DNA from 4 places in the Pseudomonas sp. GL_093 genome. Region 1 is predicted to be linked to each of the others. Evidence: predicted binding sites of a transcription regulator. Region 1 holds the regulator's gene; each other region holds the start of a gene.
What was found. Region 1 encodes FliA, which starts transcription of late flagellar genes. Its sites were predicted from a motif close to CTAAAGTTTNNNNNNNNNNNGCCGNTAA; they were not measured.
Positions count from the first base shown of each region.

Region 2: a site for FliA is predicted at 5,745-5,772, ahead of AC3IUE_RS04045 (methyl-accepting chemotaxis protein). Genes of this name have one in related genera too.
Region 3: a site for FliA is predicted at 1,268-1,295, ahead of flgM (flagellar biosynthesis anti-sigma factor FlgM). Genes of this name have one in related genera too.
Region 4: a site for FliA is predicted at 6,530-6,557, ahead of motA (flagellar motor stator protein MotA). Genes of this name have one in related genera too.

Region 1 covers NZ_CM174448.1:1,873,595-1,881,490, reverse strand. The annotation lists gene motD (flagellar motor protein MotD) at 1-469, opposite strand, end outside; gene AC3IUE_RS08465 (flagellar motor protein) at 485-1,225, opposite strand; gene AC3IUE_RS08460 (protein-glutamate methylesterase/protein-glutamine glutaminase) at 1,225-2,355, opposite strand; gene AC3IUE_RS08455 (chemotaxis protein CheA) at 2,405-4,648, opposite strand; gene AC3IUE_RS08450 (protein phosphatase CheZ) at 4,686-5,474, opposite strand; gene AC3IUE_RS08445 (chemotaxis response regulator CheY) at 5,505-5,876, opposite strand; gene fliA (RNA polymerase sigma factor FliA) at 6,044-6,784, opposite strand; gene fleN (flagellar synthesis regulator FleN) at 6,781-7,611, opposite strand; gene flhF (flagellar biosynthesis GTPase FlhF) at 7,728-7,896, opposite strand, start outside.
Region 2 covers NZ_CM174448.1:920,448-928,343, reverse strand. The annotation lists gene ptsP (phosphoenolpyruvate--protein phosphotransferase) at 1-1,013, opposite strand, end outside; gene cra (catabolite repressor/activator) at 1,315-2,310, shown strand; gene AC3IUE_RS04055 (TatD family hydrolase) at 2,314-3,090, shown strand; gene AC3IUE_RS04050 (hypothetical protein) at 3,091-3,480, opposite strand; gene AC3IUE_RS04045 (methyl-accepting chemotaxis protein) at 3,597-5,627, opposite strand; gene ampE (regulatory signaling modulator protein AmpE) at 5,914-6,750, opposite strand; gene ampD (1,6-anhydro-N-acetylmuramyl-L-alanine amidase AmpD) at 6,747-7,307, opposite strand; gene AC3IUE_RS04030 (DUF1631 domain-containing protein) at 7,372-7,896, opposite strand, start outside.
Region 3 covers NZ_CM174448.1:5,427,475-5,435,370, reverse strand. The annotation lists gene AC3IUE_RS25070 (flagellar brake protein) at 1-295, opposite strand, end outside; gene AC3IUE_RS25065 (flagella synthesis protein FlgN) at 388-855, opposite strand; gene flgM (flagellar biosynthesis anti-sigma factor FlgM) at 904-1,230, opposite strand; gene flgA (flagellar basal body P-ring formation chaperone FlgA) at 1,398-2,159, opposite strand; gene AC3IUE_RS25050 (chemotaxis protein CheV) at 2,242-3,174, shown strand; gene cheR (protein-glutamate O-methyltransferase CheR) at 3,221-4,048, shown strand; gene flgB (flagellar basal body rod protein FlgB) at 4,414-4,821, shown strand; gene flgC (flagellar basal body rod protein FlgC) at 4,825-5,268, shown strand; gene flgD (flagellar hook assembly protein FlgD) at 5,284-6,006, shown strand; gene flgE (flagellar hook protein FlgE) at 6,038-7,363, shown strand; gene AC3IUE_RS25020 (ribonucleoside-diphosphate reductase subunit alpha) at 7,612-7,896, opposite strand, start outside.
Region 4 covers NZ_CM174448.1:586,966-594,861, forward strand. The annotation lists gene serB (phosphoserine phosphatase SerB) at 1-619, shown strand, start outside; gene AC3IUE_RS02570 (molecular chaperone) at 749-2,527, opposite strand; gene AC3IUE_RS02575 (lectin OAA family protein) at 2,727-3,128, shown strand; gene asd (archaetidylserine decarboxylase) at 3,184-4,044, opposite strand; gene AC3IUE_RS02585 (rhodanese-like domain-containing protein) at 4,063-4,878, opposite strand; gene AC3IUE_RS02590 (HDOD domain-containing protein) at 4,921-6,459, opposite strand; gene motA (flagellar motor stator protein MotA) at 6,626-7,477, shown strand; gene motB (flagellar motor protein MotB) at 7,481-7,896, shown strand, end outside.

The DNA of each region.
Region 1 (7,896 bases):
CCTTGTCGATGATGTTGAACGCGATGTCGCTGGGCATGGCGTCGCCGCTGCCGAACAACAGGCTGGAATTGAGTTCGATCTCAACCCACAGCTCGTTGCCGCGAATGGTCATCTGGTTGGAGCTGATCAGGTCGCCGAACGCGGCGCTGATGTCGTCGGCGATGCTTTTGAGCGGATCGCTGGCACCCGCGATACCGGCGTCGACCTGCTCGGCGTCTTTAACCAGCGGCTTGGCCGGGGTCACGGTCTTCGGCCGCTCGTCACCGATCGGGATCGGCTTGAGGGCACGGTCGGAGTCGGTGAAGACCCCGATCAACGCCTCGGAAATGACCTTGTACTTGCCTTCGTTGATCGAAGAGATCGAGTACATCACGACGAAGAAAGCGAACAGCAACGTAATAAAGTCGGCGTACGAAACCAGCCAACGTTCATGGTTTACATGTTCTTCAGGTTGCCGACGACGAGCCATAGTCCATTACCCCCATCAATCCATGAAGCCCTGAAGCTTCAACTCAATAGAGCGAGGGTTTTCACCTTCGGCGATCGACAGAATGCCTTCCAACAACATTTCGCGATAACGCGACTGCCGCAAAGCGACGGACTTGAGTTTGGCGGCAATCGGCAGCAGCACCAGGTTGGCACTGGCCACGCCGTAGATGGTCGCGACGAAGGCTACGGCAATGCCGCTACCCAGCTGCGATGGATCGGCCAGGTTGCCCATCACATGGATCAGGCCCATCACCGCACCGATGATGCCGATGGTCGGCGCGTAGCCACCCATGCTTTCGAAGACTTTGGCGGCTTCGATGTCGCGGCTTTCCTGGGTGTAGAAATCCACTTCCAGGATGCTGCGGATCGCTTCCGGCTCGGCGCCATCCACCAGCAGTTGCAGGCCTTTGCGCGAGTAGTTGTCCGATTCGGCGTCGGCTACTCCTTCCAGGCCGAGCAGGCCTTCCTTGCGCGCGGTCAGGCTCCAGCTGACGACGCGATCAACGCCACCGGCGAGGTCGATGCGCGGAGGAAACAGGATCCAGGCCAGAATCTGCATGGCGCGCTTGAAGGCGCTCATCGGCGCCTGCAACAGCGCCGCACCGATGGTCCCACCGAGTACGATCAACGCCGCCGGGCCGTTGGCCAGGGCGCCGAGGTGGCCGCCTTCAAGGTAGTTGCCGCCAATGATGGCGACGAACGCCATGATGATCCCGATGAGGCTTAAAACATCCATCAGATACAAGCCTCGACCAGATGCTTGCCAATATCGTCCAGGCCGTACACCGCATCGGCGAGTTCGGCTTTGACGATGGCCATCGGCATGCCGTAGATCACGCAGCTGGCTTCATCCTGAGCCCAGATCGAGCTGCCGCCCTGCTTGAGCAGACGCGCGCCTTCGCGACCATCGGCGCCCATGCCGGTCAACACAACCGCCAGAACTTTGTCACCGTAAGTCTTGGCCGCGGAACCGAAGGTGATGTCCACGCACGGCTTGTAGTTCAGACGTTCATCGCCCGGGAGGATTTTCACCGCGCCACGGCCGTCGATCATCATTTGCTTGCCACCCGGCGCCAGCAACGCCAGGCCCGGACGCAGGATGTCGCCATCCTCGGCTTCCTTGACGCTGATGCGACAAAGCTTGTCCAGACGTTCGGCGAAGGCCTTGGTGAAGGCGGCTGGCATGTGCTGGATCAATACGATCGGAGCGGGGAAATTGGCCGGCAATTGGGTCAGAACCCGCTGCAGGGCAACCGGACCACCAGTGGACGTACCAATGGCGACCAGTTTGTAAGCTTTGCGTTTCGGCGCGGGCGACGACGAGGCCGGGGCGTGCGTACGCGCCGGAATCGGAGCCGGTGCCGGACGCGCAGGCGCGCTGCTGCCGTAGCTGCTGACGCTCGAAGGTGCAGGCGTCGGGGCGGGTGCGGCGACAGGTGCCGGAGCGCTGTAGGTGTTGGCGCGACGGTTACTGCGCGAGATGCTGAGAATCTTCTCGCACAGCAGTTGCTTGACCTTCTCCGGGTTGCGGGAGATGTCTTCGAAATTCTTCGGCAGGAAATCCACCGCGCCAGCGTCCAGCGCGTCGAGGGTTACCCGAGCGCCTTCGTGGGTCAGCGAAGAGAACATCAACACCGGCGTCGGGCAGCGCTGCATGATGTGCCGCACCGCCGTGATGCCATCCATCATCGGCATCTCGTAGTCCATGGTGATCACGTCTGGCTTGAGGGCCAGCGCCTGATCAATCGCCTCTTTTCCGTTGGTCGCCGTGCCGACGACCTGGATATTCGGATCCGCTGAAAGAATTTCCGAGACGCGGCGGCGGAAAAACCCCGAATCGTCCACCACCAGGACTTTAACTGCCATAAACACTCCGTTAGACGGAGCGAGGCTCAGTCGCCCCGCTCCACCAGAATCAAATACGCCGTGCGGCGTAACGCTTGAGCATGCTCGGAACATCGAGAATCAGCGCAATGCGGCCGTCACCGGTGATGGTGGCGCCGGACATGCCCGGGGTTCCCTGGAGCATTTTGCCCAATGGCTTGATGACCACTTCTTCCTGGCCCACCAGTTGATCGACGACGAAGCCGATCCGCTGAGTGCCCACCGAAAGGATCACCACATGGCCTTCGCGCTGCTCTTCGTGAGCGGCGGAGCTGACCAGCCAGCGTTTGAGGTAGAACAATGGCAGCGCCTTGTCCCGCACGATCACCACTTCCTGGCCGTCCACGACGTTGGTGGTCGACAGGTCGAGGTGGAAGATTTCGTTGACGTTCACCAGCGGGAACGCAAACGCCTGGTTGCCCAGCATGACCATCAGCGTCGGCATGATCGCCAGGGTCAACGGGACCTTGATGACGATCTTCGAGCCCTTGCCCTTGGTCGAATAGATATTGATGGTGCCGTTGAGCTGGGCGATTTTGGTTTTCACCACGTCCATGCCCACGCCGCGTCCGGAGACATCGGAAATTTCGGTCTTGGTCGAGAAGCCCGGCGCGAAGATCAGGTTGAAGCAATCGGATTCGCTGAGGCGATCCGCTGCATCCTTGTCCATCAAGCCTTTCTTCACGGCAATGCCGCGCAGAACATCGGCGTCCATGCCCTTGCCGTCATCGGAGATCGACAGCAGGATGTGGTCGCCTTCCTGTTCAGCGGACAGGATCACCTTGCCGCTGCGAGGCTTGCCCATCGCTTCGCGCTCGGCCGGCTCTTCAATACCGTGGTCGACCGAGTTGCGCACCAAGTGGACCAGCGGGTCGGCCAGGGCCTCGACGAGGTTCTTGTCGAGGTCGGTTTCTTCGCCGACCAGTTCCAGGTTGATCTCTTTCTTGAGCTGACGAGCCAGGTCGCGAACCAGACGCGGGAAACGTCCGAAGACCTTCTTGATCGGTTGCATCCGGGTCTTCATGACCGCGGTTTGCAGGTCGGCCGTGACCACGTCGAGGTTCGACACGGCCTTGGACATGGCTTCGTCGCCGCTGTTGAGGCCCAGACGGACCAAGCGGTTACGCACCAGTACCAACTCGCCAACCATGTTCATGATTTCGTCGAGACGCGCGGTGTCGACCCGCACGGTGGTCTCGGCTTCGCTGGCCGGCTTTTCCGGTGGCGGTGCGGCCGGCGCACGGGCCGGAGCCGGTGCTGCAGCAGCGGCAGGCTTCGGCGCTTCGGCTTTAGGCTCGGGCGCTTTGGCTACAGGTTTCGCAGCCGGTGCTGGCGCCTTGGCGACAGGAGCAGAAACCACTGCGCCAGTGCCAACCTCGGTGAACTTGCCTTTGCCGTGCAATTCGTCGAGCAGCGACTCGAACTCGTGATCGGAGATCAGATCGCCGCCAGCCGCTTTAGCGGTTGGCGCAGCCGGGGCCGGGACCGCAGCAATGGCCGATTCCAGCGCATCAACGGCAAAGTTACCCTTGCCGTGCAACTGATCGAGCAGTGCTTCGAACTCGTCGTCGGTGATATCGGAGCTGTCGCCTGCCGCTTTCGGGGCAGCCGGTGCGGCTGGCGCCGGGGCTACCGCATCGACGGCGAACTGGCCTTTACCGTGCAGTTGATCGAGCAACGACTCGAACTCGGCATCGGTGATTTCGTCGCTGGCCGCCGCATTGCTGCTCGGCGCTGGCACAGCTGCCGGGGCTTCTGCCTGAGCCTTGACGGCGTTCAGCGAGTCCAGCAGTTGTTCGAATTCGTTATCGGTGATGTCACCCGATTCGCTCTCGGCGGCAGGTTCTTCCACCACCTCGGCGACCGGTGCCGTTTCATCGGCGGTTTGCGGCTCGGCCAGACGGGCCAGTGCCGCAAGCAATTCTGGCGTGGCAGCCGTGATCGGGCTGCGTTCGCGGACTTCGGTAAACATGCCGTTCACCGCATCCAGCGCTTCGAGAACCACGTCCATCAGTTCCGAGTCGACGCGGCGTTCACCCTTGCGCAGGATGTCGAACACGTTCTCGGCGATGTGACAGCACTCCACCAGCTCGTTGAGCTGGAGGAAGCCGGCGCCTCCTTTTACAGTGTGAAAACCGCGAAAAATTGCATTGAGCAAGTCCGCATCGTCTGGTCGGCTTTCAAGCTCGACCAGCTGTTCGGACAGTTGCTCTAGAATCTCGCCGGCCTCAACCAGGAAATCCTGAAGGATCTCTTCATCGGCGCCGAAGCTCATTAAGGGGGTGCTCCTAAAGGTCTAAAAACCTAAAAACCTAAAATCCAAGACTGGATAGCAAATCGTCCACATCGTCCTGACCGGACACAACGTCTTCTCTTTTATCGGCATGAATCTGCGGACCTTCACCCTGAGAGAGATGTTTTTGCGGATCTTTTTCTGCAAGCATCGCTTCACGGTCATGTTCGATGCCCGCAAAGCGGTCCACCTGACTGGCCATAAGCACGAGCTTGAGCAGGTTGCTTTCAACTTCGGTGACCAATTGGGTCACGCGCTTGATCACCTGACCGGTGAGGTCCTGGTAATCCTGAGCGAGCAGAATGTCGTTGAGGTTGCTCGACACAACGCGATTGTCTTCGCTGCTGCGTGTCAGGAAACCGTCGACTCGCCGGGCCAGCTCGCGGAACTCTTCAGCCCCGACTTCGCGACGCATGAACCGTCCCCAGTCGGTGCTCAAGGCCTGGGCTTCGTTGCTCAGGCCGTTGACCAGCGGCGTGGCGTTTTCCACCAGGTCCATGGTGCGGTTGGCAGCCGCCTCGGTCAGCTTGACCACATAACCCAGACGCTCGGTGGCATCCGTGATCTGCGAGACTTCCTCGGCTTGCGGCATGTGCGGGTCAATCTGGAAATTGACGATCGCGCTATGCAGCTCGCGAGTGAGCTTGCCCACTTCCTGATACAGGCCACGGTCACGGGTCTGATTGAGCTCATGGATCAGTTGCACAGCGTCGCCGAACCTGCCTTTTTCAAGGCTTTCGACCAGTTCGACCGCGTGTTTTTTCAGAGTCGATTCGAAATCGCCCTGTGAAGACTCGTTATGCTCCATAGCTCCCCCGTGGCGCAGTGGCTTCGCACATCAACCGATGCGTTCGAAAATCTTCTCGATTTTTTCTTTTAACGCCTGGGCCGTGAAGGGCTTGACCACATAGCCGTTAACACCGGCCTGGGCTGCCTCGATGATCTGCTCGCGCTTGGCTTCAGCGGTCACCATCAGCACCGGCAGGTGCTTGAGCTTTTCATCGGCACGCACGTGGCGCAGCAGGTCGATACCGGTCATGCCAGGCATGTTCCAGTCTGTTACCAGAAAGTCGATGCTGCCGCTGTTGAGAACCGGAATGGCAGTAGTGCCATCGTCGGCCTCGACTGTGTTGGTGAACCCAAGGTCACGCAACAGGTTTTTAATGATCCGCCGCATCGTTGAGAAGTCATCAACGATGAGGATTTTCATGTTCTTGTCCAATTCGACCTCCAAGCAGTCTTAAACGCGCCCAGCACCTGGACGCGCCATTTCAATCAATCCGGCAAAGCACTCAATGACTGTCTGGAGCACAACAGATCGGGACCGGTAAGGTTCAACACCCCACCCGCCGCGTTCGCAGTGTCCCCACACTGCCTTCAGCGCGCTCGCCACTCCCCCAAACGCCCCCGCAAACGGGCCGCGCACTGGCTGTGTAACTGGCTGACCCGAGATTCGCTGACCCCCAGGACCTCACCGATTTCCTTGAGATTCAACTCTTCGTCGTAGTACAGCGCCAACACCAGTCGCTCACGCTCCGGCAAATTGGCAATCGCGTCCGCCAGCGCCGCCTGGAAGCGTTCATCTTCCAGATCGCGTGACGGCTCGAGATGAGCACTGGCGCCATCCTCGTGCAGCCCTTCGTGTTCGCCGTCCTGCAACAGATCGTCGAAACTGAATAACCGGCTGCCCAGGGTGTCGTTCAAAATCCCGTAATAATCGTCGAGACTCAATTGGAGTTCGGCCGCAACCTCGTGATCTTTAGCGTCACGGCCGGTTTTAGCTTCAATAGAGCGAATTGCGTCGCTGACCATCCGGGTATTGCGGTGGACCGAACGTGGCGCCCAGTCCCCCTTGCGTACTTCATCGAGCATCGCGCCACGGATTCGAATGCCCGCGTACGTCTCGAAACTCGCGCCTTTGCTGGCGTCGTATTTGGTCGACACTTCAAGCAGGCCAATCATTCCGGCCTGGATCAGATCTTCCACCTGGACACTGGCCGGCAGACGCGCCAGCAAGTGGTAGGCAATGCGTTTAACCAGTGGCGCGTAACGCTCGATCAGCTCGTACTGCGCGTCACGTGCCGACTTCTTGTAGAGGTTGTAGCCACTGGCTGTCATAGCACAGGTCCTGCGGTTTGTTGCACGAGGCGCTCGACGAAAAACTCCAGGTGCCCACGCGGGTTGGCAGGCAGCGGCCAAGTATCGACCTTCTGTGCAATGGCCTTGAACGCCAGTGAGCACTTGGACCGCGGAAAGGCTTCGTAGACGGCGCGCTGCTTCTGCACGGCCTTGCGCACACTTTCGTCGTAAGGCACCGCGCCGACGTATTGTAAGGCGACGTCAAGGAAGCGATCCGTGACCTTGGTCAACTTGGCGAACAGGTTGCGACCTTCCTGCGGGCTCTGGGCCATGTTGGCCAGGACGCGGAAGCGGTTCATGCCGTAATCGCGGTTCAGCAGTTTGATCAGTGCGTAGGCATCTGTGATCGAGGTCGGTTCGTCGCAGACCACCAGCAAGACTTCTTGCGCTGCGCGAACGAAACTGACGACCGAGTCACCAATGCCCGCAGCGGTGTCGATCACCAGCACGTCGAGGTTGTCGCCGATATCGCTGAACGCCTGGATCAGGCCGGCGTGTTGCGCCGGGCTTAAATGAACCATGCTCTGTGTGCCGGACGCGGCCGGGACGATGCGAATGCCGCCAGGGCCCTGCAACAGTACGTCGCGCAGCTCACAGCGGCCTTCGATCACGTCGGCCAAAGTACGTTTGGGTGTCAGTCCCAGCAGGACGTCGACGTTCGCCAGCCCCAGATCAGCGTCCAGCAGCATGACGCGCCGGCCGAGCTCAGCTAGAGCCAGGGACAAGTTCACTGACACGTTAGTCTTCCCGACGCCACCTTTGCCGCCGGTCACCGCGATCACCTGTACGGGATGCATGCTGCCCATGAATTTTCTTTACCTTGTCTTACTTAGACGGAGGCCACATTACTGGCTGCGCGTTCACTAACTGAACAATGCATGGCAGACCATCGATGTAGGTACAAAAACTGTTCATTAATACCTCAGCCGACCTGCTTGGTCGGGCTGTGGTAAATATCAGCGAACATGTCAGCCATGGCTTCTTCGCTGGGTTCTTCTTGCATTTGCACGCTGACGGCGCGACTGACCAACTGATGACGACGCGGTAGATGCAAATCATCCGGAATCCGCGGGCCATCGGTCAGGTAGGCC
Region 2 (7,896 bases), 950 kb from region 1:
CCGAGGCTGAGCAGTTTGCTCAAGCTCTTCACCGACACCGCGCTGTCCTGGCCATCGACGATGCGTACGCGGATTTCACCTTCAAAACTTTTCGCCAGTTGCGCGAGGATCTTCGCCGGACGCGCGTGCAAGCCGTGGGCGTTGGCCAGGGCGATGCGAGCGCTGGGCCAATCGGCCGGAAGCTCACCGCCCAGGACTTCGAGGACTTTACGGCTGCTGGTGGCGCGACCCAATTCGTGGCCGCGACCTTCGATCAGCAACGCACAAAGGCGTTCGAGCAGGGCCTGATGGGCTTCACCGAGGCTGGCCAGGCAGAACAGACCGCTGAGCGGTTGGCCGAGGTAGCGCATGGGTTTGTCCGGCGTGACGAAGGCCAGGCCCGGACGCTTGACCGTTTGTTCGCTGTGCAACCACCAAAGGCCATCGCCCAGTGGCAGCGCATCAACTTGTTGCAACACGGCCGAGAAACCGTTGCTCACGCAGTCGGCCTGACGCAGCAAGCGTGCACCGCGCCAGACCAGCTCTTCAAAGTCATCGGCGGACACACCGAGGCCGATCATCTGCGCATCCAGCGCCAGTTCTTGCGGCGCGCCTTGCAGCAGTTTCAGCAGGGCTTCGGCGGAACTGGCGCGACGCAGCGCCTGGCCCAGGTCGGTTTCGCCGAGGGCACGGGTCAGCAGTTGCAACAAACGCAGGTGTTCGTCGGATTTGGCCGCAATACCAATCGCCAGGTAGACGATCTGACCGTCGCCCCAATCCACGCCTTCAGGAAACTGCATCAGCCGCACGCCGGTGGAAAACACCAGATCGCGGGTTTCCGGCGTACCGTGGGGGATGGCAATACCTTGACCGAGAAAGGTCGAGCCCTGGGCTTCGCGCGCCTGCAAACCGGCGAGATAACCCTCGGCGACCAAGCCATCGGTGACCAGATGCTGGGCCAGCAGGTGCAGCGCTGCGGACTTATCCACAGCCGATTGGCCCATGGATATCTGCTCTATGGTGAGCTCGAGCATGCTTTCTCCTTTTTGGCGTCTTGTGACGCCAGGTATTGTTTTGAATGATTCAGCTTAGGCTCTTAGACACACCTTTTCAGGGGCAGTTTTGGCGGTTTCGCGGCAGAACCGGAAAAGGAGCCCATAACGTAGAAAATACGCTTGCTGAAACGTTTAATCTAGAATGATTGGCACGTTACTCGATAATGTCTCATCCTTGAAGTCCAATTGTCGGATGCGTCGCGACGATGGTCGTCTGCCTTAATCGGGTAGGATTGGCGAAAATGTCGAGGCAAGCTCGAAAAAACAAGGAAAACCCGGGTTGAAACTCAGTGATATCGCCCAGTTGGCCGGTGTGTCCGTTACCACCGCCAGCTACGTCATCAATGGCAAGGCAGAACAACAACGTATCAGCAGTGCCACCGTCGAGCGCGTGCGCGCGGTCGTCGAACAACATGGCTTTACGCCCAATCCCCAGGCTGCCGGGCTGCGCAGTCGGCATACCCGCACCTTGGGTTTCATTCTGCCGGACCTGGAAAACCCCAGTTACGCGCGAATCGCCAAACTGCTGGAACAAGGCGCCCGGGCTCGCGGCTATCAGCTGCTGATCGCCAGTTCCGACGATGCGCCGGACAGCGAACGGCAATTGCTGAAGCTGTTCCGGGCCCGGCGTTGCGATGCGTTGATCGTTGCCAGTTGCCTGCCGGCCGGCGATGACAGCTATCGCCAATTGCAGGCCAAGGGCATTCCGATCATCGCGATCGACCGGGTCATGGAGCCTGAGCATTTCTGTTCGGTGATCAGCGATGACCGCGAGGCCAGCCTGCAACTGACCCGCAGTCTACTGGACCCGCTGCCCAAACAGATCGCACTGATCGGCGCACGCCCCGAACTGAGCATCAGCCAGGAGCGGGCGGGCGGTTTCAAAGAAGCGTTGGACGGGTTCAAAGGCGAGGTGCTGATCGAACACGGCGAATCGTTCAGCCGTGAGTGCGGCAAACAGTTGATGGAAGAACTGCTACAGCGTCTGGGCCATTTGCCGGATGCGCTGGTGACAACTTCCTACGTGCTGCTTCAGGGCGTATTCGATGCCTTGCACGACTTCCCGCTCAAAACCCGCCCGCTGCGACTCGGCACATTCGGCGACACGCAGCTGCTGGATTTCCTGCCGCTGCCGGTCAACGCCATGGCCCAGCAGCATCAGCTCATCGCCGACAAAGCGCTGGAACTGGCCCTGGCCGCCATCGAGCAATCGGATTACCGACCCGGCGTGCAGGCCATCGCGCGGACCTTCAAGCAGCGTATTCGCCAGGACTGAACCGTGGAGCTGATCGACAGCCACACTCATCTGGATTTTCCGGACTTCGACGAGGATCGCACGGCGTTGTTGGCCGAGAGCCGCGCCCTCGGGGTGCGGCGGATGGTGGTACTGGGGGTTTATCAGGGCAATTGGCAGCGGGTCTGGGATCTGGTGCAAAGCGATCCTGACCTGCATGCGGCGTTCGGTCTGCATCCGGTCTATCTGGATGATCATCGTCCCGAAGACCTGACGGAACTCGGTGACTGGCTGACTCGGTTAGCCGGCCATCGACAGCTGTGCGCGGTGGGCGAGATCGGTCTGGATTACTTTATCGAAACCCTGGACCGTGAACGTCAACAGGTACTGTTCGATGCGCAACTGCAACTGGCGGCGGACTTCAATCTTCCCGCGCTGATTCATGTGCGACGCAGCCACGCGGCGGTGATTGCCACGCTTAAACGGTTTCGCTTGAAACGCGCGGGGATCATTCATGCCTTTGCCGGCAGCAAAGAAGAAGCCCGCGAATACATCAAGCTCGGTTTCAAATTGGGCCTGGGCGGTGCCGCGACCTGGCCTCAGGCCCTGCGCATGCACCGTGTACTGGCCGAGTTGCCGCTTGAATCGGTGGTACTGGAAACCGATTCGCCGGACATGGCTCCCGCCATGTTCCCCGGCCAACGCAACAGCCCGGCGCATCTGCCGGTGATCTGCTCGGCACTGGCCGGGATCATGGCGATCAGCCCCGAGCAATTGGCCGCCGCCAGCACGGCCAACGCTTGTGAGCTGTTCAACTGGTAATCAGTCGGCGTGTGCCTTGGCGGCTTCCAGCGTCAGTGTCATGTGTTGCCGGTGCCGGGCAAACCGCATGACGGCGAAATAGACGAAAATCGCCAACAGCGAAAAATTCAGCTGCTCCACGACGCTGAACATCCCGATCCACTCCAACACCAACGCCACCAGCAACGCGGTGCACACCATGATCAACGTGCTCGCCCGCAGCAATGCCAGGGAGTCGAGCGACTTGAAGCGCTTGATCTGTTTCGGATCGTTCAGTTGTAAAGCTTTCTGGCAGTGGGAACACGTGAACGCTTCATTGATGGCAATTGCATTGAGTTGCCAGGGTTTGAGCAGGAGCGTGCTCCCGCAATGAGCGCAATGACCCTGGATTCCAATCGTTACCGCAGACATAACCGAGCCTCCTCAGGGCGGGTCCAAGTGATTGATCTTCCTTCATTAAAGACCAAAAACCAGACGACGGAGGAAAAATTGCCCGCCCGTTCAAACTGTAGGAGCCGGGGTGTTTTTCAGACCCGGAACGCGCTGATCAGTTGCTTGAGCTCCACCACCTGAGCCGACAACGCACGGCTGGCATCCTCGGTCTGGTGTGCACCTTCGGCGGTACGCTCACCGGCGCGGTTGATTTCGACAATATTCTGGTCGATGTCATGGGCCACGGCGGTCTGCTGCTCTACCGCGGCGGCGATCTGCTGGTTCTGATCGACGATCATGCCGACGGCACCGAGTATGTTTTCCAGCGCTTGCTGAACCTTTTCCGACTGCCCCACCGTGCCGTTGGCCATCTGATGACTGGTCCCCATCGCCTTCACCGCAGCGCCGACACCGCTGTGCAGCTTGGCGATCATCTGCTCGATTTCCTCGGTCGATTGCTGGGTGCGCTTGGCCAGGGTCCGGACCTCGTCCGCCACCACCGCAAAACCACGGCCCTGCTCGCCGGCCCGAGCGGCTTCGATGGCCGCGTTGAGCGCCAGGAGGTTGGTCTGTTCGGCGATGCTCTTGATCACCTCCAGCACGCGGCTGATGGACTGGCTGTCGCTGGCCAGTTGATTGATCACCAGCACCGACTGATCGATCTCACTGGCCAGTGCAGCGATGCTGCCCTGCTGGGATTCCACCAGCCCGCGACCGCTGATGGTCTCGTCGTTGACGCTATGGGCGCTGCTGACCGCCGCGGCGGCACTGCGCGCCACCTCAAGTGAGGTGGCCGACATCTGGTTCATGGCCGTGGCGACCTGCTCGATCTGCGTGCGCTGCCCCGCCACCGCCTGGTTGCTCTGGGCGGAAACGTTCTCCACCTGCCCGGCCTGGCGCTCGACCTCACTGACGGTCTGGCCGACCCGCTCGATCAGGTCATGGATTTTCTTCACGGTGCCGTTGAACACCTCGCCCAACTCGCCCAGTTCATCGCGGCTGTTGGCGCTGAAGGTCACCGTCATGTCGCCGGCCGCGACCTTGTCCATCACCGCGCCAAGACGCTTGAGGGTGGTGCGGGTCGAGGCGTAGAAGCCGCCGTAAAGGTAAAAAATCAACACAAACACCACCGACAGCGCCACGGCCTGCAAGACCATGTGGGTGCGGTTCTGCTCCAGTCGCTGTTGCAGCTGGGTGCCGAGAAACTTCAGGGTGGCTTCATTGAGTTGGTAGGTCTGGTCCATCAGGCCCGTGACCTGATCGTAAAAGCCCTGCCACGGCGCATCGAGCGTGTCGGCCATCACCACCTGCTCTTCGAACAGTTCACTGGCCTTTTTCAACGACGCCTTGCTGCTATCGGCCTGAGCGGCCAGGGTTTCCCGTGCCGCTTTGCTGGAGCCCATCGCGTCCTGCAACTTCAGGGCATATTCGGCGTGCAGTTTTTCGATCTGCGCCAGCAACTCATCAAAACGGGTACTCGATGCCGAGTTGAGAAAGCCCTGCCCCAGCGAAAAAGAGCCCATCGCCCGACCTTCACCCAGAAGCTGGGTCACGGGTGGGGTGACATTGGTAATGAGTTCGCTCAGCTGGCGCATGTCGCTCTGGGTGTCGCGGCTCAGGCCGGCCTGACTGGCGATGATCTGGCTGAAAATTTGCGCGTTGCCGAGCAACTTGCCAATCATCGCGCTTTTGCTTTGCAGGGAGTTTTCCGCTTGCTGAGCCTTGAATGCGGCGATCATTTCATCGCGTTTGCCATCGAAAACCATGATTTGCTCGGGGTCAGCGGTCATCGCCGTCAGCCCTTGCAAACGGGTCAGCACATTTTGCCCCAGGGTACTGATCTGCGACTCGACATTGCCGGCCTTGCCTGACTGACCGAGAGTGACGTTGATCTGCACCAGGTTGTTCAGGGTTTCCAGATCGCGCCGTAACATCAGGCTGCTGCCCAGCAGGTCGAGGCTTTGCAGTTCGACCCGGGTGCCCTGGAACTCTCGATAAGAATCACGCACCAGATAGAAGTTGGTCACCAGCATCGGCACAAGGAACAGCACGCTGATCAGGCTGAACTTCATGCCAAAGCTCAGGCGGTTCATCAGCGCGACGGCGGGATAGAGCAAGCTCTTCACTGGAAGTCTCCCTTTGATTTCTTATTTTTATTGGCAGGCGCGGGTCGACAGCAGATAGCCACTATTCGGCGCTGTCTCTGTATAGCTCAAATCGGCGGGAGGTTTTGTAACTTAAGGTTAACGGCGGGGGGACGCTGACTTGTAGCAGCTGCCGAAGGCTGCGTTCGGCTGCGCAGCAGTCGTAAATCCTGATCACGCGGTGAGTCAGCCAAACCGCGGTGTCTGAGTTGGCGACTGCTGCGCAGCCGGACGCAGGCTGCGCCAGCTGCTACAGGGTTCAGTGTGCTTACGGAAGGACGGTCCACAACGCAAAACCGGCGTACCAGAGCACCGCCGCGCGCAGCAGCAGTTCCCAGATCCGGTCGAGGCTGTTGATGCCGTCAGGCCCGACCACCGGTGCCGGGATTTCACCGGCCACCAGCCCGACCTTCTCGATCAATTGGGCGGCGCTGATGTTCCAGTTCAGCAGTTCGTGCAGCATCACCCGGCTGACCGCGACAAAGTTGCCGACCAACGCAAAACTCGCCGCCAACAAACGCACCGGCACCCAGTCGAACGCGTGACGCAGTTTGGCCGCGCGCTCGACCACGGCCGGGTTCTGCCCGTGTTCTTCGGCCAGGGCCAGCAGTCGATAGCTCAGGGCCGCGACCGGGCCCAGCAGGAAGTACCAGAAAATCACCGCGAAAAAGCTCTGATAAGCCTCCCACAGCAAATGCCCTTCGACCCGTTCCAGCAGTTGTTCGCCGCTATCGGCGCAGATACCCACATCGCGGTCCGCTACATGAGCGGCCGCTTGCAGGTCTTCCCGGCGCCAGGCATCGCGAAACGGCCCGAGACCGGCCAGCAGATCACCGCGACCGAGACTGTAAATCACCACCAGCAGGTGCACCGGCAACGCCAGCAGACCGTAAGCCACCGGGTCCAGTACCAGCAGCAGCAAACCCAGCAGTGCCACTGGCAACAACACCAGTATCAGCAAAATCAGCCACGGACTTTTCGCCAGACGTGGATTGACCTCAAGCTTGTTCAGCTCGCGAACCCATCCACCATCGCGCTGAACCCGATGACGCAGGGCCGAGAACTTCTCGATCCAGACCGCCAACAGCAACACCAGAAAACTCATTGTTGTTCCTCTTGTGCCAGGGCAGCGCGATAGCGTGCCCAGTCGAACGCCGGCCCCGGATCGGTTTTACGCCCGGGTGCGATGTCGCTATGCCCACAGATGCGTTGTGCGGTGATACCCGTGAACGTGCTTTGCAGCTGCCGGGTCAGGGTCGTCAACGCTTGATACTGGGCGTCGGTGAACGGCAGATCATCCGTGCCTTCAAGTTCGATGCCCACGGAAAAATCGTTACAGGTTTCCCGCCCTTCGAAACTCGAGACGCCGGCATGCCAGGCACGTTCAAGACAAGAGACAAACTGAGTGACAGTGCCGTCACGTTCGATCAGAAAATGCGCAGACACACGCAGGTCGGCGATCCCTTCAAAGTAGGGGTGCTCCGTGACATCCAGACGATTCTGGAAAAATTCCTGCACCTTGCCGGTAGCGAACTGCGCTGGCGGCAGGCTGATGTTGTGGATCACCAGCAGGGAAATTTCGCCCGAGGGGCGCGCATTGAAGTTGGGCGAGGGGCAAATATCTACGCCCTGACACCAACCGCTCGCGGGGTCCAACTGCATACAGGTTCCTTCAACGACGACTGTGTTGGCGCCCAGTATGCCGTGATAGACCCTCGGGGCGCGATCACTTGCCGCGATTGAGGCGCCGCAGGTTGCCGATCACCGACTCCAGCGCCCGGTCGAACAGCAAGGTGTCGTCCAGCGCGCGCACCGCGCCACGACGAAATTCCAGCGCCAGACCGGTGCGGCTGCGCTCCAGCACTTTCATCCCGGTGCGATTGACGAAAATGTACTTGCCGGTGGCTTCAATGATCGCCGCCAGCTTGCAGCGAAGGGTGTTTTCCTCGTCTTCCTGAAACTCGACCCAGCACCCCAACCGCAGCTGATCAACCTGAAGCAGACCGGCATCGTCCTCCGGCAAGCGCACTGACGCCGTATCGACCGGCCCTTCGTCGGCGGTTCGCAGGACGATTCCCTGCAGCACTTCGACCATTACCGGTGTATCGACAGACTGCTCAAGCTTTTGCCCTGGACGTTCGAACAGCTGAACGTGCAAGGCTTCCAGATCACTGAAAAATTCGCTGGTGGCAAACGGATCAAAGGCCGAACTGCTCAGCCCGTCGCGCAACGACTTGAGCAAGCCGGGCAC
Region 3 (7,896 bases), 3.5 Mb from region 1:
CGTTGCTTTCCCAGGCAATGCGCACGCCGTCGTGAAAACCTTCGACCTTGAACGGTTCGCCGGCGAGCAGGAAGCGTTCACCATCGCGGGGAATCATTTCGTCCAGGGCAATCATGTTGCTGTCACGGTCAATGTCCACCAGATAACTCTGGAAGCGCTGGCTGCGCTCATGGAACGTGATGATCAGCGGATCATGGCTGTCTTGCAGCTGGCGCAGGTTGCCGGAGATCTCCAACGGCGTGGTGAGCACCTTGGGTGGCTGCGGAGCATCTTCCGCGCTTAAGGCATTGAACACGGTTCATCAATCTCCAGACAAAATATGACTACGGCTGGCCAGCATATTGCCAGCAAGTTTCGCGTCTTGATAGTGCGCGCTTTTCAGCAGGCTCAAGCCTGACTGAGCGGGCGTGGCTTCGCAAGCATGGAGGTTGATCCGCGTGCATCATAGAGCGCTGGCGGCTCGCCGCCGTTGAGGATTTTCAGCTGATTGGCCGTTGAGGCCTGTTGCACCAGGATCGACTGGCCATTCTTGACGTTGGCCGCCTGGCACTGAGCCAGAAGATCGGTCAATACATCGCTCTGTTCCAACAGCTGATTGCCAATACTCGAATGGCTGGCAAGTTGCTCCAGGCCGTTGCGGTTGGTCGGCAGGTTGAGGCTGGCGAGGATTTCACTGCGCTTGCGGCCATGCTGATCGAGCAAAATGATCAATGCCTGTTTCTGCGCCAGAATTTCTTCGAGCAGTGGCATATCGCGACCGTGCAAGGCGAGGGACTCGGTTTGCAGTAACTCCAGCAAGTGCTGTGCCGGGGCGAAATCGTCGGTGATCAGTTGCAGTAAATTAGTGTCGTGCATGGCTGGCCTTGGGTTTTAAGCGTCCAAAAGCCTGGCGCAGGCCTTGGCCTAGCGCTGGGCTTCGAAGTTGAGCAGTTTGCTGGCTACACGGTTGCTGTCGACTTTGTAGCTGCCATCGGCAATCGCTGCTTTCAACTCGGCCACGCGGGCGTTGTCGACGGCAGGCTGATCGCGCAGCTTGTCAGTGACCTTCTGCAACTGTTGAGCCTCATTGCTGAGATGTACCGATTCCCCGCTTTTGACGGTACTGGCCTGTTCGGCCGGGGTATTCAGCGGTGCGGGTTTGCCGGCTTCGGCGGTCTCCTTCGCGGTGCTGGTACGTGTACTACCGGTAAGTGACGAGGAACTGTTCAAACGGCTGAAATCGATGACCATGACAAAAAAACCTCTGGGTATTTGGACGCTTGCCATGTTTTCGGCCATACCCGGAAAAACTTTAGGCCCAATTATCAATGAGCTTGCGCGCGTCAGCGCTTGCCCTGCATAGGGCACAGTCTAGGGAACAGTCGAGTGGCGCGCCACATCTTCACAAGCAGAGAGTTCTACATGGCCACTTCCACCTGACCGGGCGCGGTGACTTGCGCCTTGATGACCCGCTGGGAGTTGAGGTTTTTCACCCGAATCTGTTCGCGCAAGCCGCCGTTGGACAGCGCTTCACCCGGCATGCGCACGCTGAGCGTTCCACTGCGGGCGGTAATCACCACCTGGTCGCCCTTGCTGATGACTTCTGCCTGTTCCATGTGCACCAGGGTCATGACCTGGTCGGCGACCATTGGTCGGGTAAGTTTCTGCCCGATCGCCTGGTCGACGGAAGTCAGGTAACCCTGGTTGATCAGACTGATGTCACGCTCGCGCAGGGTCACATCCTGGGGCTCGACGATACCGGCGCGCCGCAGCGCACGGGTGGTGGTCACAATGTCGCGAAACAGGCGCACTTGAGCGGGTACGAAGACGGTCCAGGGGGACGTGCCCTCGCAAGCAACCTTGACGGTAACCCGCCCCAGCGGCCTTGCCGGACTCTCAAGCGTGGCTGTCAATTCCTTGTCGCACATGGGCATGCGCAGCCGCGGATCGAGTTGCTTGACCTCGATCTCGTAGCGGCCTTCCGTTTGACTGGTGGCCAGATAGTCTTCTACGGTGAATTCAAGAAAGCCCTGAGTGACGCCGATAAGCATGTCAGGCAAGGTAACCGCGTCAGCAAGGGCAGGGCAGCCAGCGTTGAACAGGCAGACAGCCGACACCGCGCAAAGCAATCTGCGGGCGTTTGATGTCAGGCGTCGGAAAAATGTCGGTTCTGTGTTCATAAGAGTTAAAAAGCAAGCGCCGTGCCGTTTAGTGATGAATGCGCGTCGCAACACACTTAAGCGTTGGTGTAGGAGTCTGTGCATGGCTGGTGTAATGGATGCGGTAAACCAGCGCACGCAACTGGTAGGGCAGAATCGCCTTGAGCTGTTGTTGTTCCGTCTCGACGGCCAACAGCTGTATGGGATCAACGTGTTCAAGGTTCGGGAGGTGCTGCAATGCCCCAAACTGACGCTGATGCCAAAATCCAGTCCTGTCGTGTGCGGTGTGGCGAATATTCGGGGGGCGACCATTCCGATTCTTGATCTGGCCATGGCGACCGGTTCCGGTGCGCTGAAAGATCAAAGCAATCCCTTCGTGATCATCACGGAGTACAACACCAAGACCCAGGGTTTCCTGGTGCGGTCAGTGGAACGCATCGTCAACATGAACTGGGAGGAGATTCATCCGCCACCCAAGGGCACGGGACGCGATCATTACCTGACGGCTGTGACTCGGGTCGACAATCAGTTAGTCGAAATCATCGACGTCGAGAAAGTGCTGGCAGAAGTGGCGCCGACACCGGAAGCGATTTCCGTCGGCGTGGTGGATGTCGAAACCCAGCACAAGGCGCTCTCTTTGCGAGTGCTGACGGTCGATGACTCGTCGGTGGCGCGCAAGCAGGTGACTCGTTGTCTGCAGACGGTCGGTGTCGAAGTGGTGGCGTTGAACGACGGTCGGCAAGCGCTGGATTACCTGCGCAAGCTGGTCGACGAGGGCAAGAAGCCGGAAGAAGAGTTCCTGATGATGATTTCCGACATCGAGATGCCGGAGATGGACGGGTACACCCTCACGGCCGAGATCCGCAACGACCCTCGCATGCAAAAGCTTCACATCATCCTGCATACTTCGTTGTCGGGTGTATTCAATCAGGCGATGGTCAAGAAGGTCGGTGCCGATGACTTTCTTGCCAAATTCCGTCCTGATGACCTGGCATCCCGGGTAGTCAACCGGATCAAAGCAGCAGACATCAGCTAGGGGCCTTTTGCCCCTAACGGTTAATACGATTTAAGAGGCGGCATCTTTGTCTACGGGTAATTTGGATTTCGAACAGTTCCGGGTCTTCCTGGAAAAAGCCTGTGGCATTTTGCTCGGTGAAAACAAGCAGTACCTGGTCTCGAGCCGTCTCAACAAACTGATGGAACAGCAAGGCATCAAGTCCCTGGGTGAACTGGTCCAGCGCATCCAGACCCAGCCGCGCAGCGGTTTGCGCGAGATGGTGGTGGATGCCATGACCACCAACGAAACCCTGTGGTTTCGTGACACCTATCCGTTTGAAGTCTTGAAGAACAGGGTGCTGCCGGCAGCGATCAAGGCCGCCCCTGGCCAGCGTCTGCGGATCTGGTCGGCGGCCTGTTCGTCGGGTCAGGAACCGTACTCGCTGTCGATGTCGATCGATGAGTTCGAACGCGTGAACATGGGCCAGTTGAAGATGGGCGTGCAGATCGTTGCCACTGACCTGTCCGGTACCATGCTGACCAACTGCAAGACCGGCGAGTACGACAGCCTGGCCATCGGCCGTGGCCTGTCACCCGAGCGCCTTCAACGTTACTTCGACCCGAAGGGGCCGGGGCGCTGGGCAATCAAGGCACCGATCAAGAGTCGGGTGGAGTTTCGCTCGTTCAACCTGTTGGACAGCTACGCAGCCCTGGGCAAGTTCGACATCGTGTTCTGCCGCAACGTGCTGATCTACTTCTCCGCCGAGGTGAAGAAGGACATCCTGTTGCGCATTCACAGCACGTTGAAGCCAGGCGGTTATCTGTTCCTCGGTGCTTCCGAGGCGCTGAACGGTTTGCCGGATCATTACCAGATGGTCCAGTGCAGCCCGGGGATCATTTACCAGGCGAAGTGATTCGTTGGCGTCATCAAAAAACGGGAGTCCTCAGGGGCTCCCGTTTTTTTTTGCCTGATGATTTCCCCCAAACACCCCAATTCCCTGTGGGAGCGAGCTTGCTCGCGATGGCGTCGGATCAGTCGACATCTTCATTGCCTGATCCACCGCTATCGCGAGCAAGCTCGCTCCCACAGGGGCAGGTGGTGTTCTCCCGGCCGGGATAAGCGGCAGAAAAGCGGCAGGCGGCGGAAATCGGTTGCCGCTTTTCTGGCATTGCCGCATTGCCACTGCCCGCAAAGCCCCTGTTTACGGGCTTTTTTCAATTGGCACGACGCTTGCTATGTCCCTGTTACGAAAAATCAGGTCACCCGAAGGTTTCCGACATGAGCATCAGCTTCGATAAAGCGCTCGGTATCCACGAACAAGCCCTGGGCTTCCGCGCTCAGCGTGCCGAAGTCCTGGCCAACAACATCGCCAACGCCGACACCCCGAACTACAAGGCTCGGGATCTGGACTTCTCGAAAGTGCTCGCCGAGCAGAACGAGAAGACCAAGAACGGCACTTTCGCCTTGAACATGACCAACAGCCGTCATATCGAAGCCGAAGGCCTGGGCAATGGCGACGAGTCGCTGCTGTATCGCACGCCGATGCAACCGTCGATCGACCAGAACACCGTGGATGCCCAGCTGGAACAGTCGAACTACGCGGAAAACGCGGTCAACTTCCAAGCCAGCTTCACCCTGCTCAACAGCAAATTCAAAGGGCTGATGTCAGCCCTTCGTGGAGAGTAAGTCATGTCTCTAGCCAGTGTTTTCAACATTGCCGGTAGCGGCATGAGTGCCCAGACCACTCGCTTGAACACCGTCGCCTCGAACATCGCCAACGCCGAAACCGTCTCGTCGAGCATCGACCAGACCTACCGTGCACGGCACCCGGTATTCGCCACCATGTTCCAGGGTGGCCAGAGCGGTGGCAGCGACTCGCTGTTCCAGAACCAGGACGCGGCCGGTCAAGGCGTGCAAGTGCTGGGCGTGGTCGAGGACCAGAGCAACCTTGAGGCGCGCTACGAGCCGAACCATCCGGCGGCTGACGCCAAGGGCTACGTCTACTACCCGAACGTCAACGTGGTGGAAGAAATGGCTGACATGATTTCCGCGAGCCGTTCGTTCCAGACCAACGCCGAAATGATGAACACCGCCAAAACCATGATGCAGAAGGTCCTGACCCTCGGTCAGTGATAAGGGGCGACTCAGATGAGTGTTACCGATACCACCAGTGGCATTAGCCTCAAGGACATCCTGGCCAACTCCTCGATCAAGACCAGCACCACGACGGATGGCCTGACGTCGGCGACGAACAGCGCCACCGGCAAAAAGGCCCTGGGCAAGGACGCGTTCCTGCAGTTGCTGGTAACGCAACTGAAAAACCAGAACCCGCTGGAACCGCAGGACAACGGCGCGTTCGTCGCCCAGTTGGCCCAGTTCAGTAGCCTGGAAGGCATCACCACGCTTAACGACACCGTCAGTGGCCTGGCGAGCAATTACAACTCGTCCCAGGCATTGCAGGCGTCGTCGCTGGTCGGACGTTCGGTTATTGCACCGACCGACAAGGCGGTGGTCGATACCTCCAAGAGTTTCAGCGGCACCATTGCCGTACCGGCGTCGGTGGACCCGGTCAAGGTCAAGATCACCGATACCGATGGCAAGGTTGTCCGCACGATCGACCTGGCCAGCCAGAAAACCGGTACTTCCAGTTTCATCTGGGACGGCAAAAACGACGCAGGCGAAGTGGCCACGGCGGGTACCTATACCTTCGGCGCTACGGCGACCTACGACGGCAAGGCGACCTCGCTGGTGACGTACCTGCCGGCCACCGTCAACAGCGTGACCATCAGCCAGACCGGCGGTGAGTTGATGCTCAACCTGGCCGGGGCGGGCAGCATCGCTCTGTCCAAAGTACAAACTATTGGTATGTAGAGCCGACTAACACGGCACAAAGGAGTGGAATATGTCTTTCAATATCGGCCTTAGCGGTCTCTATGCAGCCAACAAACAACTGGACGTGACCGGCAACAACATCGCCAACGTCGCGACCACCGGTTTCAAATCGTCCCGTGCGGAATTCGAAGACGTTTACTCGGCCACCAAGCTGGGTACCGGCAGCAAAACCATCGGTAACGGCGTGCGCCTGTCCAACGTTTCCCAGCAGTTCACCCAGGGCGACGTCAGCAACACCGGCAACGTGCTGGACATGGGTATCAATGGTTCCGGTTTCTTCGTGCTGAGCGAGAACGGTTCGATGTCCTACACCCGTGCCGGTACGTTCAAGGTCGACAAGGACGGTTACGTCACCAATAGCGATGGCTCTGCGCGTCTGCAGGGTTATGGCGTGGATGCCAATGGCAAGATCCTCAATGGTGTTTTGACTGACCTGCGCATCGATACGTCGAACCTGGCGCCAAAAAACACCTCCACGGTTTCGTCGACGATCAACCTGAACTCCACAGCTCCCATCATCAACCAGACTACCAATCCGTTTGACCCGTCCAAGGAAGCGTCTTTCACCAAGCAGTTCAGTACCCCGATTTATGATACCCAGGGTAACCAGCACATCATGGATCAATACATGGTCAAGACTGCTGACAACACCTGGAAGACCTACACCCTGATCGAGGGTCGCAACCCGGATGGCAGCGATCCTACTCTTGCCGCTTCCCTTCCGGTCGCTTCGACCATGAACTTCGACAGCTCCGGCAAGCTGACTTCGGTCACCACACCGGTTGTTCCAGCGACCGTTCCGCCATCCGTGGTAACCAGCCCTGACCTGCAGGTCACCGGCTGGGTTCCGGGTACCGTGACCAATGGCGTGTGGAAAGCCAACGGCGCTGCCTCCGGCGTCGTTACGGTCTCCATGGACAAAACCACGCAGTACAACGCTGACACCGCGCGTTCGATTCCTTCGCAAAACGGCTACGCCACCGGCCAGATCACCAACCTGACCATCGATACCAGCGGTGTGATGCTCGCCAACTTCAGCAACAGCCAGACCAAGGCCATCGGTCAGATCTCGCTCGCCAGTTTCACCAACGAACAAGGTTTGCAGCCTGTAGGCGGCACCAGTTGGAAAGAAACCTATTCGTCGGGTATCCCGGGCTACGATGCGCCGAACACCGGTACCCTGGGCGAGATCCACTCCAACTCTCTGGAAGAGTCCAACGTCAACCTGACCAATGAACTGGTCGACCTGATCAAGGCGCAGAGCAACTACCAGGCGAACGCCAAGACCATCTCCACCCAAAGCACCATCATGCAGACCATCATTCAGATGACCTGATGCGGGTTGGCGGATAACGCTGCACAAAGAGCCCCTCAATCGAGGGGCTTTTTTATGGCTGGCAAAAAGATCGCAGCCTCGTTTCACTCGACAGCTCCTACAGGAAATAGCGGTCCCCTGTAGGAGCTGTCGAGTGAAACGAGGCTGCGATCTTTTGATCTTGAAAGGCAGGCAAAAGAAAACCCCCGACAAGCCAGAGGCCTGTCGGGGGTTTCGAGTAAGCGCCTTGCGGCGCCTACCGGCTCAGCTTATTGGCAAGCTTCGCAATCCGGCTCGTCGATGGCGCAAGCCTTTGGCACTGGAGCAGGGCCGGCAGGTGCTGCCAGGACCGAATCTTCACCGTGGTTGCCGCCGCTGGAAACAGCGTTCAGCTTGCCGGTGTTGATGGTCGACTTCTCGGTGCTGGTCGCGGCCAGGGCACGGAGGTAGTAAGTGGTTTTCAGACCACGGTACCAGGCCATGCGGTAGGTCACGTCCAGCTTCTTGCCCGATGCGCCAGCGATGTACAGGTTCAGCGACTGAGCCTGGTCGAT
Region 4 (7,896 bases), 1.3 Mb from region 1:
GACACTGATCGAAGCCGAAGTGATCGACGAACTGGCCAAGGCTGCCGGCGTGGGCGATCAGGTGTCTGCGATCACCGAGCGGGCGATGGCCGGCGAATTGGACTTCCGCGCCAGCTTCAAGGAACGCCTGGCCTTGTTGAAAGGGCTGGACGTCAGCGTGCTGGATTCCATCGGCGCCTCCCTGCGCCTGACCGAAGGTGCCGAAACCCTGTTCGCCGAACTCAAGCGTCTGGGCTACAAGACCGCCATCCTGTCGGGCGGCTTTACCTACTTCGCCAAGCAATTGCAGGCCAAGTTGGGTATCGACTATGTGTTCGCCAACGAACTGGAAGTGGTCGACGGCAAGGTTACCGGCGTGGCGGTCGAGCCGATTGTTGATGCGCAGCGCAAGGCGGATCTGCTGAAGGAACTGGCGCACAAGGAAGGTTTGCGTCTGGAGCAGACCATTGCGGTCGGCGACGGCGCCAACGATTTGCCAATGCTGGCGATTGCCGGGTTGGGCGTGGCGTTCCGTGCCAAGCCGCTGGTCAAACAGTCGGCGAAGCAGGCGATTTCCACCTTGGGGCTGGATGGTGTGCTGTATCTGCTGGGCTTCCGGGATCGCGACGGGCAGCTTTGAGGTATTTGCTGCCTGATCTGGCCTCATCGCGAGCAAGCTCGCTCCCACATTGATCGTGTGATGGAGATAGATCAATTGTGGGAGCGAGCCTGCTCGCGAAGGCCGCGCCGCGGTCTTACAGATTCACCCTCAAAGCGACTTCCACAACGAATCAAAATCCTCCTCAGCGCCGCTTTCCGCGGCGTTGTCATTTCTGGCTGTCTCCAGTGGGCGGTAGGCGAACTGATTGAAACTGTTGGTGCTCGCCACCCGCCGCTCCAGCCCGACCCGGCGTTCCTCGCCGTGGGTATTGATCATGACCTTGTTGCCCTCCTGAAAGGGTAGGCGCGGCGCGAGCAGGGTGGCCGGCACGTCGATGGCGCTGATTTGCGGCAGCAACAGACCGCGAAGGTATTGGCTGTGGTCATCACGGGTGCGCACCAGTTGCAGGCCGCAAGGCTCGGCGCAGGGCGCAACCTGCTCGACGCCCATCTGCGTGCCGCCGCCGCGCACCTGGCGGATCCAGCGCACCACCGCGATGCTCCAACCCTGACCGGCAGAATCCTCGATACCGACCATCTCACCCGCCTGCAACTCGGCCGGCACAGCGACGGGCCAGGCCAGGCAGTAACCGCCGGGGCTGTGATTGACCACTGACAGGATATGGGTCGGGAAGTGCTGATTGCGGTCGGATGCCTCGTGGCTGTCGTCATTCTGAAGCTGCGGGTATTCGATCTCTTCGTAGGGCAATAGAGCGTCTGCATTGCCTTGTGGGGCGGCGTCGAAGGCCTGGTGCCATTGGTCCTTTTCCCGGCCGGCCACTGACGTTACCGAAAACTGTGCAGGCCGGGTGCCGGGGCTTTTCAGGATGTCGCTGAATGAGCGTTGCCCTCCCAGATAAAAGTGCAGCGCGCTCATGCCTATGCACAGGGTCAACGTGCCTTGGCCGACGGTGCGCTGGAAACTGCGCTCGGCAGTCTGGCCCCAGGCGGCATGAAGGTGTTGCAACGTATCCAGGCTTAACTCTGCTGGCACGGGCAGCGGTGATGAATTGTCGTTTTTTTGCAAGTGAGCTTCAATCGCCGCGACCAACGGCTGCGGATCAATCCCCAATAAGCTCTCTTGCTGCTCGGCCCGGAACTTGGTGCGGTAACGCGGTCCGGTGTCGAGGTCTGGCGCGACGGCAAACAGCCCGGTGGCCGGTTTGCCGGGTTGCAGCTTGATCCATTGGCTCCAGGGCTCCAGCACCTCGGCAACCCGGGCAATCTGGTGCTGGCGCAGTTGGTTGCAGCGTGAGGCGCCCAGCAGCAAGGCGACCACGTAAGTCTGTTCGATGCTCAGGTTTTGCGTCTGGCTGGCCAGTTCATCGCGCAGGCTCGTGTGCTGGAGCCGGTGCGCACAGGCGATCCGGTATAGCTCATGCAGCTCCAGCCACAGGCCCTCCGGCACGGGGCAATAGAGTTTGGTCGCGCGAATCAGCGGCCCGTTCAGGCAATGGATCGCCCGTTGCAGCGCCTGGGTCAGCAGCGGCGCACGGTCCTTGCTGTACGTCGGAGTGATGCGCACGACGATCTGTTTATAACCAATGGCCAAGTGACTTTGCAGCGCCTGACAGAGGTTGGCGATCTTGCGGGAACGCTCGTCGAGGACAATCGACTGATGCAGGAAATGCTGCTCAAGGTGTTTGCAGACGAAATACACCTCGGGCCGCAGCAGTTCGAGCAATTGCAGGCGATTGTCGCTGGGCGTGAGCAGCTGGTTGAGTTCGCTCAGGCCTTGATACAGCTGGCGAGCGGTTTCGCCGATGTTGGCTTTGGGTAGATTGGCGATCCAGCGCTTGAGATCACGCGGGGTGGCCTCACAGAACGACAGGCGCAACTGCGTCGGGATCGGGGCGCGTAGCAGGAGGTGGGGGCTGGTCTCATTCATGCCGTGGAAAAACTCCAACCGGTAAATGGGCAGTGAATGACCTGACTGTAGCAGCTATGGATTTATACCGTTTGTCTGTCAGTCGAGTGCCCTCCGGGCGTACTACTAATCTGACACTCGTGCGACTGGATACGCACAGTCGTACGGCCTGCTGCCTACGCAGGGCAGGTCTCTTTGTAACTTCAAGGAGATGAAGTTTATGTCTAGATACGTAGTAGCAAATCAATGGGGCGGTAGTTCGGCACCCTGGCATCCGGGCGGAGACTGGACGCTAGGCGCGCGGGACAACCAGAACGTTGTCGCGATCGAGATCAAATCGGGCGATGGCGGGAAGAGTTTCACCGGCACCATGACGTATGCGGGTGAAGGTCCCATTGGCTTCAAGGCTCAGCGCACGGGCCAGAACCAGTACAACGTTGAAAATCAGTGGGGCGGCAACGATGCCCCGTGGCATCCGGGTGGCAAATGGGTCATCGGAGGCCGGGATAATCAGAACGTTGTGGCGTTGAGCGTGACCTCCAGCGATGGAGGGAAAAACCTCAGTGGCACCAATACCTACGCCAACGAAGGGCCGATCGGCTTCCGTGGACAGATAGAGTAACGGCACCACCGAAATGTCCGACCCCGCGAAGACGTTCGCGGGGTCGGATCAGGGATCAGTCTTTTGCCAGGCCCATGCCCTGGCCCATCTGCACCGGCGAACCGGCCGCCAGTTCTTCAGCCCACTTCACTTGATCAGGCCCGAACAGCACGACAGCGGTCGAACCCAGTTTGAATCGACCCAGTTCTGCACCTTTCTCCAAATGGATCGGCGCACGGGCAGCTTCGTCGTAGCGGAAGGTTTTCAGCTCGCGTTTTGGTGGCGTGACCAACCCGGCCCAAACGGTTTCGATCGACGCAACGATCATTGCACCCACCAGCACCACGGCCATTGGCCCGCGCTCGGTGTCGAAAATGCACGCCACACGCTCGTTGCGGGCGAACAGTTCCGGAACGTTTTCAGCGGTGGTCTGGTTGACCGAGAAGATCCGGCCCGGGATGTAGACCATCTCGCGCAGGGTGCCGGCCAGCGGCATGTGCACGCGGTGGTAGTCCTTCGGCGACAGATAAATCGTCGCGAAATCACCGCCCATGAACGGCGCTGCGTTGGCAGCGTCGCCGCCCAGCAATTCCAGCACGCTGAAGCTGTGGCCCTTGGCCTGGAACACGCGACCGTGTTCGATCGGGCCCAGTTGGCTGACCGCGCCGTCGGCCGGGCTGAGAATCGCGCCAGGCGTCTCGTCCAGCGGGCGAGCGCCGTCCTTCAAGGCGCGAGTGAAGAACGCATTGAAGTGCTCGTAGGCCGTCAGGTCTTCGACCAGCGCCTGCGACATGTCCACTTGATAACGCTTGGCGAACCAGGCGGTAAACGCGTTTTTGAACCAGCGCACGCGGCATTCGGCAATGCAGCCGGCCAGTCGCGACAGCAGGTGATGGGGCAGCAGGTATTGGCTGAGGATAAACAAACGCTTATTCATTAACTGTCCTTAAAAACCTTAAATCTCTACGGGCGTATCGGGGTGGTTGCCCCATTCGCCCCAGGAACCGGCGTAGCCTTTGACCCTCGGATAACCGAGGGATTTGGCCACCAGATAGGTGAAGCCAGAACGATGGTGAGTCTGGCAGTGGGTAATCACTTCTTTGTCTTTGCTGATCCCGAGTTTCTCCAGGATCTGCGGCATGTCGGTGCGGATGCGCAGGTTGCGCGTCTGATCCATGCCCGCGGTCCATTCGAAATTGACCGCGCCGGGAATGTGCCCGGCCTTGGCCGCTAGGACTTTCTCGCCGGAGTACTCCAGAGGTCCGCGTGCGTCCCAGATCGCCAGGTCGGCGGCACCGAGACGGCTTTGCAGGTACTCGCGAGTGGCAGTGGGTTCGTCGTGCAAGGTCAACGCAACCGGGCCGCCGACCGGAGCCGGGATCTGGATCGACATGGGCAAACCTTCTGCCAGCCAGGCCTTCAGGCCGCCGTCGACATAGTGGTACTTGCTGTGGCCGATGACATCCAGCAGCCAGATAAAGCGTCCGGCCCAACCGCCGCCTTCGTCGTCATAGACCACGTAGACCGCGTCCTTGTTGTGTCCCAGCTCACCGAACAACGCTTCGAGTGCCGCTTGCGGCGGCATCAGTCCCGGCGCAGGCGCCTGACCGAGTTGCGTGCGTTTCGGATCGACAAAACGCGCACCAGGGATATGCCCTTCGGCATAGCGGGCGCTGCTGGTCAGGTCCACCAGAATCAGTTCGCGGGCGTCGAGACGGGCGAGCAAGTCGCTCGGCTCTATGACCAGCGGCAAGCCAGAGAAGTCAGACATGTGAGGTCTCCAGAACACAAAGGGGAGGATTGTATAGCAGCGTCATTGGCCGCGGTGACTAAAGCTGTGCAGTGCCTTTTCGATGCACTGTCCGGTTTTGCCGAAGGCTTGCACGGTGATTTCCGAGAACGGCCCGCCGCCCTGATCCGCCACCACAATCATGATCACCCGACCATTATTGACCAGTGAGCGCAGCAGCAAGTGTTCGCCGCCGAACTGTGAGCGCAGGCTGGCCGGTAACAGGGCCGAAAATTGCGCGTTGTTGGCCGGCGTCAGGCGTACCTGGGCTTGCTGCGAGAGCAGGCGTTGCAGCACGGTGCTCTGGCTGACGGCGAAGTTCAGGCCGGCCACTTCTTTTGGCAGCCCGGCCGTCTGGTGCACTCGCAGATTGTCATGGGTGCGGTCGGCCATAAGGATCATCACCCGACGCATGCCGCACGCAACCAAAGCGTCCCGGGCAGACGTGGTCAAGTGCATGGCATTGGTGAAGCGACTCGGCTCGACCAGCAACTCGGCACACTGTCTGCGCCATTTCGCCAGGTCTTCGGCCGTCGGTGCCGCGGCCGGCAGCAATCCGGCGTGAACGCGGTTCATGCCCCACGGCCAGATAAGTGACACGGCCGGGTGCCAAAGGTCTGGCATCGCATGATGGCGGGCACTGTTGGCGGCCTGTTGGTGCAACTGCTGCTGCACTTCGTCCATCGGCATTTGCAGGTAAAGGCTGGTCAGGTACTGCCAACGCTCACTGTGCGGGCTGTCCCAGGCCTGTTGTGCCGACAGCGCCAGACCGTTGGCCAGTAGCACCGTGTTGGCCGGCTGATTGAGCCAGCGGCGCAGGGTCGGATCGTCATCGAGGCGGTTCTGCTGGCGCAATGGATGATCGCTGTCGCGAGCGATGCGCAGGACTTTCACCAGCTCACGTTGCTCGTTGAGCAGCAGCCGATAACCCTGTTGCACCCAGATCGGCAGGCGCCAGATGTCCACGAGCGCCAGGCAGATATCCAGCAGGCGAGCGCCGAACAATTGCTTTTCGACTTTGCGCGCCGACTCGCCTTTGTGGATGACCCGCAGCTCCCATTCTTCGAGCAGCTGCGGATGGGTCAACGCCATCGGCCAGAGCGGCGAGAGAAACAGCAGGCTGCCCCAGTGGATGTCCTGCCACAGCCGCGCCAGGCGACTGGCGAAAAAACCGTTGGCCTGTTGGGTCGCGTGCTGGCTGATCAGTTGCAGCTGACGCAGGGCGATCGGGATCTCCGATTGCGGCTGGGCAGGCAACCGGGCGAGCAGTTCTTCGGTGCGCTTCAAACCGAGGCGATTGATCGCCACCTCAAGGTTTTCCGCAGGCTCGGTCATGCTGCCATGGGTGTGGCGATTGGCTTCGCGAATCACGCTCAGGGCCAGCGCGGGGCTGTCCTGTATCAGTTCGGCGATATCGCGCAGGGAGCTGCGGCTGTTGGCGATGGCCTTGCAGACACGGTCATGACTGGCTTGCGGAACCGGCAGGCGCACGCCATCGAGAAGCTTGACCCAGCCTTCGAGAGTGGTTGGTTTTGGAGATGGAACGTTCGTTTCGTTAGCCATGGTTGGACGCGATCATCGTCTGCATTACCTATGCCCGGAGCGGGCCAAATTGGCTTTTCGCCTGAACTGGCTATAGTCTGGCGCAGTTTTGCCGATAAGTAGAAGAAGAGATTTTTTAACTTCCGAATATGACCTTGAACCCGACTCAGTAAGTGCTCTCCTACCTATGGCTAAATTAATCGGCATCATCGTCGTATTCGCGAGCGTGCTCGGCGGATACGTGCTCTCCCACGGCAAAATTGCCGCCCTGATTCAGCCCTTCGAGGTGATGATTATTGGTGGTGCGGCACTCGGTGCATTTCTGCAGGCCAACCCCGGATACATGACCATGCACGTGCTCAAGAAATCCTTGGGCATGTTCAGTTCGCGTTTTAACCACACGTTCTATCTGGAAGTGCTCGGCCTGATCTACGAGATCCTCAACAAGAGCCGCCGCGAAGGCATGATGGCGATCGAAGGCGATATCGAAGATGCCGCCGCGAGCCCGATTTTCGCCAAGTACCCGGCCGTGCTCAAGGACGAACGCATGACCGCGTTCATCTGTGATTACCTGCGCATCATGTCCTCCGGCAACATGGCTCCCCATGAGCTTGAAGGCCTGTTTGACATGGAGCTTTACAGCCTCAAGGAAGACCTCGAGCATCCATCCCACGCGGTGAACGGTATTGCCGACGCCATGCCTGGTTTCGGTATCGTCGCGGCGGTACTCGGTATCGTGGTGACCATGGCTTCCCTGGGTGAAGGCGATCAGAAATCCATCGGCCTGCACGTCGGTGCGGCACTCGTCGGTACCTTCTTCGGTATTCTCGCGGCGTACGGTTTCTTCGGTCCGCTGGCCCATTCCCTGGCCCACGATGCCAAGGAAGAACTGAACGTCTACGAAGCCATCAAGGCCTCGCTGGTCGCTTCGGCTTCCGGTATGCCGCCATCGCTGGCGGTAGAGTTCGGCCGCAAGGTTCTGTACCCGGCGCACCGTCCTAGCTTCGCTGAGCTGGAACAAGCGGTTCGCGGACGTTAAGTCATGGAAAATAACCAGCCGATAATCATCAAGCGCGTCAAGCGCATCGCCGGCGGGCATCACGGGGGCGCCTGGAAAATCGCCTTCGCGGACTTCGCGACGGCGATGATGGCGTTCTTCCTGGTGCTGTGGCTGCTGTCCACCGCAACACCAGAACAGAAGATCGCCATCGCCGGTTACTTCAAGGACCCGGTCGGTTTTTCCGAAAGCGGCACGCCGTACATCATCGACCTGGGCGGCACGCCGACCCTGGCGCCGGAGAACACCCTCAACCCCGAGGTGAAATCTCAGCCGCAGCCAGACAAGGTGACCATCGACGCCGAGCAGGTTGAAGGCATGGCCGAGCAGGTCGAGAAGGAACGCCTCGAGTTGTTGCTGCAAGAACTGCAGACCAAGGTTGAAGAGAACCCGCAGCTGAA